Sediminicoccus sp. KRV36: one gene and its partner. Each later gene encodes a partner of the first gene's protein in a complex. Links are inferred from orthologs where the notes say so. Each region holds a gene or a part of one and is shown in the gene's direction. Other genes may lie near its edges. The genes, in order: tldD and LHU95_RS05010.

What was found.
Region 2: the proteins of tldD (region 1) and LHU95_RS05010 are in contact, whole or in part, in a solved structure (PDB 5NJ9), measured with the Escherichia coli proteins. The link is inferred for Sediminicoccus sp. KRV36 from one-to-one orthologs.

The regions. Positions count from the first base shown.
Region 1 is NZ_CP085081.1:331,191-334,424, forward strand. What follows is about bases 278-3,195. They hold tldD (metalloprotease TldD), read left to right. Parts: upstream 278-957; coding sequence 958-2,433; downstream 2,434-3,195. Other genes in these bases: LHU95_RS01580 (PAS-domain containing protein), read left to right, coding at 278-946; LHU95_RS01590 (MBL fold metallo-hydrolase), read left to right, coding at 2,647-3,195. In the rest of the region: more of LHU95_RS01580, read left to right, coding at 1-277; more of LHU95_RS01590, read left to right, coding at 3,196-3,234. UniProt on the Escherichia coli protein: Metalloprotease involved in CcdA degradation. Suppresses the inhibitory activity of the carbon storage regulator (CsrA).
Region 2 is NZ_CP085081.1:1,128,312-1,131,626, forward strand. Bases 78-3,076 are described here. They hold LHU95_RS05010 (TldD/PmbA family protein), read left to right. Parts: upstream 78-891; coding sequence 892-2,262; downstream 2,263-3,076. Other genes in these bases: LHU95_RS05005 (pitrilysin family protein), read left to right, coding at 78-895; LHU95_RS05015 (MFS transporter), read right to left, coding at 2,343-3,076. Also shown: more of LHU95_RS05005, read left to right, coding at 1-77; more of LHU95_RS05015, read right to left, coding at 3,077-3,315.

The DNA.
Region 1 (3,234 bases):
TGACATGGTGGATGCCCTGCTGGCCCATGGTGAATACGGCGAGGGCGAGGCCGGGCTGCGTGTGGCCGAAGCGATCAAGACGCGGCCGCGCTTCGCGCCCATCCGCTCGCTCCGGCCGCGCCCGGATGGCAGCATCCTGGAGGTCGTCTCGGACCCGACGCCCGATGGTGGCTGGGTGGTCACCTACACCGATGTCACCGAGGACCGGCAGGTTCGCACCGAGCTGGAGGCAGCCCGCGAGGCGGCCGAAGCCGCCAGCCGCGCGAAGTCGCGCTTCCTGGCCACCATGAGCCATGAATTGCGCACGCCGCTCAACGCCGTGATCGGCTTTTCAGAGGTGCTGCGCGGCGGCGCCACGCAGGAATTGACGATGGAATTCGCCACCGCCATCCAGGAGGCCGGCCGGCATCTCCTCTCGTTGATTGACGATATCCTCGACATCACCCGCGCCGAAACGAGCAACCTGCCGATCGCGCTGGAGGAAGTCGCCGTCGCACCCTTGATCGAAGGGGCGGCGCGCATGATCGGCCCGGCGGTCTCGGACGGAAAGCTGAACCTCACGCTGGACATCGCCCAGGATCTGCCCCGGCTGCGCGGTGATGCGCGCCGGTTGCGCCAGGTGCTGCTCAACCTGCTCAGCAACGCGACCAAATTCACCGAGGCCGGCGGGACGATCACCCTGCGTGCGCTGTGCACGGCCGAGGGCCTTGTGATCGAGGTGCAGGATACCGGCATCGGCATCGAGGCCAAGGATATGGAGCGGGTCTTCGAGCCTTTCACCCAGCTCGACAGCGCGCTCTCCCGCCGCTTCCCTGGCTCCGGCCTGGGTTTGCATCTATGCCGCACCCTGGCCCAGGCACAGGGCGGCACCTTGGGCCTGGACAGCACGCCCGGCATCGGCACCATCGCGCGCATCACCTTCCCGACTTCCAGCCTGATCTTCTGAACGGAACTCGCATGCCCCTCGACACACCCCTCGACTTCGCCGCGCGCGAGACGCCGCTGGCCGTCACCGACCGGCTTTTCTACACCGAGCTCGATCCGGCCGCCGCCGAGCGCCGCCTGCACGAAGCCACGGCGGGCGCCGAGGATGGCGAGCTGTTTTTCGAATACCGCGAGAGCGAGGCGATCAGCCTGGAAGATGGCCGCATCCGCTCGGCCAGCTACGACACGCAGCGCGGCTTCGGCCTGCGCGCCATCCAGGGCGAGGCGGCGGGCTACGCCCATGCGGGGGAGATCAGCGACGCGGCACTGGCGCGTGCCGCGGCGACCGTCGGCGCCGTGCGGCAGGGCCGCAGCGGGACGCTCGATGTCGGCCCGCGGGCGACCAACGCGCAACTCTATGAAGCCACCAATCCGCTGATGGGCGATGGCGCTGAACTCAGCTTCGCCGGCAAGACCGACCTGCTGATGGAGATTGACGCCCATGCCCGCGCGCTGGACCCGCGCGTCACGCAGGTCATGGCCTCGCTGCATGGCGAGTGGCAGGCGGTGCAGATCCTTCGCCCCGATGGCCTGCGCGTGGCCGATCTGCGGCCGCTGGTGCGGTTGAACATCTCCGTCGTCGTCGAGGAAAATGGCCGGCGGGAGACGGGCAGTTTCGGGGCGGGCGGGCGCTTCGCCTATTCGCGCGTGATCGGTGAGGGCGGTTGGCAGCGGGGCGTGGCCGAGGCGTTGCGCCAGGCCCTGGTCAATCTGCAAAGCATCCCCGCCCCCGCCGGCGAGACCGAGGTGGTGCTCGGCCCCGGCTGGCCCGGCATCCTGCTGCATGAGGCGATCGGCCATGGGCTTGAGGGCGATTTCAACCGCAAGAAGACCTCCGCCTTCGCCGGATTGCTCGGCACGCGCATCGCGGCACCCGGTGTCACCGTGGTGGATGACGGCACCATCGCCGACCGCCGCGGCTCGCTCACCGTGGATGATGAGGGCACGCCCTCCGGCCGCACCGTGATGATCGAGGATGGCTATCTGCGTGGCTTCATCCAGGACCGGCAGAATGCCCGCCTGATGGGCGTGGCCCCCACGGGCAACGGCCGGCGCCAGAGCTACGCCCACAGCCCCATGCCACGTATGACCAACACCATCATGCTGGGTGGCGCCCATAGCCCGGCCGAGATCATCGCGAGCGTGAAGCGCGGCATCTATGCGGTGAATTTCGGTGGCGGCCAGGTGGATATCACCTCGGGCAAGTTCGTCTTCTCGATGAGCGAGGCCTACATCATCGAGAATGGCCGCATCGGCGCGCCGGTGAAGGGCGCCACCCTCATCGGCAACGGGCCCGATGCGCTGACCAAGGTCAGCATGATCGGCCATGACAGCGCGATGGATCCGGGCATCGGCACTTGCGGCAAGAACGGCCAAGGGGTGCCCGTGGGTGTGGGGCAGCCCACGCTGAAGATGACGGGCCTGACGGTGGGCGGCACAGCCATCTGAGCGCGGCGCGGGGGGCTCAGCCCTCTCGCCCGCGCCGGCCGGGAAGGCTGGTTCGCCGGATCGGTATTCAGTCGTCAAACCAACCTCCTATAGGGTCGCCGGAGGCCGCGGCGCCGGCATGGCGTCGCCGCGCGCAGCTTGATCCCGGCAAATGATTTCGTTTGCCCGGCCGATGCTCTAGACTCGCGCCAGCGACGAGAAGGCAACGCCCCCATGAGTTTCGCTTCCACCACCGATCTCACCGAGAAACACGTCTCCTTCGACGAGCTCGGCGGCGGGCTCTACGCCTATACGGCCGAGGGTGATCCCAATTCCGGGGTGATCATCGGCCCCGACGGCGTCGTCGTCGTGGACGCCCAGGCGACGCCGATCATGGCGGCCGATGTGCAGGCGCGCATCGCTTCCGTCACGCCGCTGCCGGTCCGGCAGGTGGTGCTGTCGCATTATCACGCGGTGCGCGTGCTGGGCGCCTCGGGCTATCCGGCGCATTCCATCATCTGTTCGGACGCCACGCGCAACCTGATCGTGGAGCGTGGCGCCCAGGATATGGACAGTGAGATCGGCCGCTTTCCGCGCCTGTTTCGCGGCCGGGAGAGCATTCCCGGCCTGACCTGGCCGACCGAGACCTTCCATCGCAGCATGACCCTCTGGCTGGGGGAGCGGGAAGCCCAGATCATCCATATCGGCCGCAGTCATACGGCGGGCGATACGGTGGTCTGGATGCCGAAGGAGAAGGTCCTCTTTGCCGGCGATACGGTGGAGTTTGGCGCGACACCCTATTGCGGCGATGCGCATTTCGCC
Region 2 (3,315 bases), 800 kb from region 1 along the record:
CGTGATCCTGCAGGAGATCGGCCAGGCGAATGACACGCCGGATGACATCATCTTCGATCACTTCCAGCATGCCTGCTTCCCCGATCAGGCGATGGGCCGGCCCACGCTGGGCACGGAAGAGATCATCGAGAAAATGCCGCGTGAGGCGCTGACGCAATACATGGCGCGCCACTACGGCCCCTCGCGCATGGTGGTCGCGGCCGCCGGTGCGCTGGATCACGACGCGCTGCTGGACATGGTGGGCGAGCATTTCCGCGACCTGCCCGACGTGACACCGCATCAGCCCGAACTGGCACGCTATGCCGGCGGCGAATTCCGCGAGGAGCGTGAACTGGACCAGGTGCATCTGGTGCTGGGCTTCCCCTCCACCCACTACACCGACCCAGATCATTATCCGGTGATGCTGCTTTCCACCTTGCTGGGCGGCGGCATGTCCTCCCGCCTGTTCCAGGAAATCCGCGAGAAGCGGGGCCTCGTCTATTCCATCTATTCCTTCGCGCATCCTTACGATGATGCGGGCGTCTTCGCGCTCTACGCCGGCACGGGCGAGGACCAGGTGGCGGAACTGCTGCCCGTCGCCATCGAGGAGCTACGCCGTGTGCGCGGCGATGTGACGGAGGATGAGCTGAACCGTGCCAAGGCGCAGCTGCGCGCCTCGCTTCTCATGTCGCTGGAATCCACGGGCTCGCGCTGCGAGCAGATTGCGCGGCAATTGCAGGTGCATGGCCGCATCATCCCGACCGAGGAAACCAAGCAGCGCATCGCCGCCGTCACGGTCGAGGATATTCAGCGCGCGGCCAAGCGCATCTTTGCGGGCAAGCCGACGCTGGCGACGATGGGGCCGATCGGCAAGGTGATGGGCCTCGCCGAAATCGCGGAGAAGATGGCGGCATGAGCGGGTCCGATCGCGAAGCGGAGCGCAGCGTGGATCGGCCCCGCCAGCCAAACGCGGATGTTCTGAACGCCCTGCTGGATGCGGCACGCCGCGCCGGCGCGGAACAGGCCGATGCGCTGCTGGTGCATTCCGCCTCGCTCTCCGTGCAGCGCCGCCTCGGCGCCATCGAGGAGCTGGAGCGTGCCGAGAGCAGTGATCTCGGCCTGCGCGTCTTCATCGGCAAGCGCGTCGCCATCGTCAGCGGCACGGATATGTCGCCCTCGGGTTTCGCGGCCCTGGCCGAGCGCGCCGTCGCGATGGCGCGCGTCGTGCCGGAGGATGCGCTGGCCACATTGTTGGATGCGCCGGCACCTCTCACCGGTCTTGATCTGGGCGATGCTCTGGAGCCCGATGCGGATGCCCTGCTGGCCCGCGCGGCCCTGGCCGAGGAAGCCGCCATGGCCGTGCCGGGTGTCACAAACAGCGAGGGCGCTTCGGCCGGATGGTCCCGTGCCACGCGCGCGCTGGCGACGACGCGCGGCTTCTTTGGCGAATATACCCGTGCCTCGCATTCCATCTCGGCCACGGCGCTGGCCGGTGCGGGCACCGGCATGCAGCGCGATTATGATTACTCCAGCGCCAGTCACCTCGCCGATCTCGATGACGCTGCCCTGCTGGGCCGGCGCGCGGGTGAGCAGGCGGTGGCGCGGCTGAACCCGACGCGTCCGGCCAGCACGCGGCTTTCCGTGGTGTATCATCCGCGCGTCGCGGCCTCGCTGCTCGGGCATCTGGTGAGTGCGATCAATGGCGCGTCCATCGCGCGCGGGACTTCCTTCCTGAAGGATGCGATGGGCCAGCAGATCCTGCCACGCGGCATGTTCGTGATGGATGATCCGCTGCGCCCGCGCGGCCCGCGCAGCCGCCCCTTCGATGGCGAGGGCCAGCCGGGCATTCGCCGCGCGCTGATCGAGGATGGTGTGCTGACCACCTGGCTGCTGGATGGCCGCAGCGCGAAGCAGCTGGGCCTCACCACCACCGGCCACGCCGCGCGCGGCACCGGCGGCCCGCCTTCGCCAGCCCCCACCAATCTCTGGCTGGAGCCGGGCGATGTGACGCCCGCCGCCTTGATGAGCGATATCCGCGAGGGGCTCTACATCACGGAACTCATCGGCATGGGCGTGAACGGCATCACCGGCGATTACTCACGCGGGGCGGCCGGCTTCATGATCCGTGACGGGCAACTGGCCGAGGCGGTGGGCGAGATCACCATCGCCGGCAAGCTGCCCGAGATGTTCCTCGCCATGCGCGCGGCCAATGACCTGGAATTCCGGCGCGGCAGCGATGCGCCGACGATCCGCGTGGACGGGATGACGCTGGCCGGCGCGTAGAGCGCCCTCCGTCCTGATGGGAATGTCGGGAAGGCGGCAGGCTCGCACAATAACCGGCGATCTCTCCGGCCTTGGTGGCGCTACTCGGCCGCCGCCAGGGAGACACGCCGCACGCGCCGTGTCTCCTGCCAGAGGGCGCTCGCCACCGCCAGGCCGAGGCAGGAGGCGGCCGCGATGAACACCATCTGCGGCTGCCCGTGATCGAGCAGCCAGCCACAGGCCAGCGGCCCGGCCATGCCGCCGATATTGAAGCCGGTGCTCACCACGCCGAACACCGCGCCCGCCTGGCCCGGCGGTGCCGCTGCGCGCACCAGCATGTCGCGCGAGGGCATGATCATGCCGGAGAGGAAGCCCGAGAGGCCCATCACCAGCAGCAGCGGCAGGGGTGACCAGGCGATGCTGCCCGCGACCAGGAACAGCAGCGCCGCACAGCCCAGCCCGGCGGCGGCCACCAGCCCGTGGCGCTTGGTGCGGTCCGCCACATAGCCGCCCACCAGCACGCCGGCGGCACTCATCGCCAGCCAGGCGGTGAGCGCGATATTCCCCGCGGTGAGGGAGGTGCCATGCGCCGCATTCCAGGCCGAGACGGCAAAGCCCTGGATGCTGGAATTGGACAGCGCGATCAGCACGAAGAAGGCCAGCAGCGTCATCACCGCAGCGTTCAGCAGGCGGGGTGCGCCGGGTGCGGGCTTGGCGCGCGCGGGCTGGCTGCGTTCGGCCAGCGCCTCGCGCAGCAGCGGCAGGGCTGCGAGCGGGCCGAGCAACCCGGCCAGCACCAGCGCGAAGCCGACACCGCCGAGGCTCGCCGCGCCCAGCATCAGCGCCGGGGCAACGGCGCTGCCGGCATAGCCGGCGAAGGTGTGCAGGGAGAAAGCGCGGCCCACATGCGCCTCCTGGATCGAGCTGCCCAGGATGGCGTAATCGGCCGGGTGATAGACGGCGTTGGCGAGGCCCGCGAGGGCCATGGCCGCCAGCAGCCAGGCATAGCTGCCGCCGATCCCGGCCATGGCGAAGGCAAAGCCCCCCAGCAGCAGGCCCGAGACCAGCGCGCGG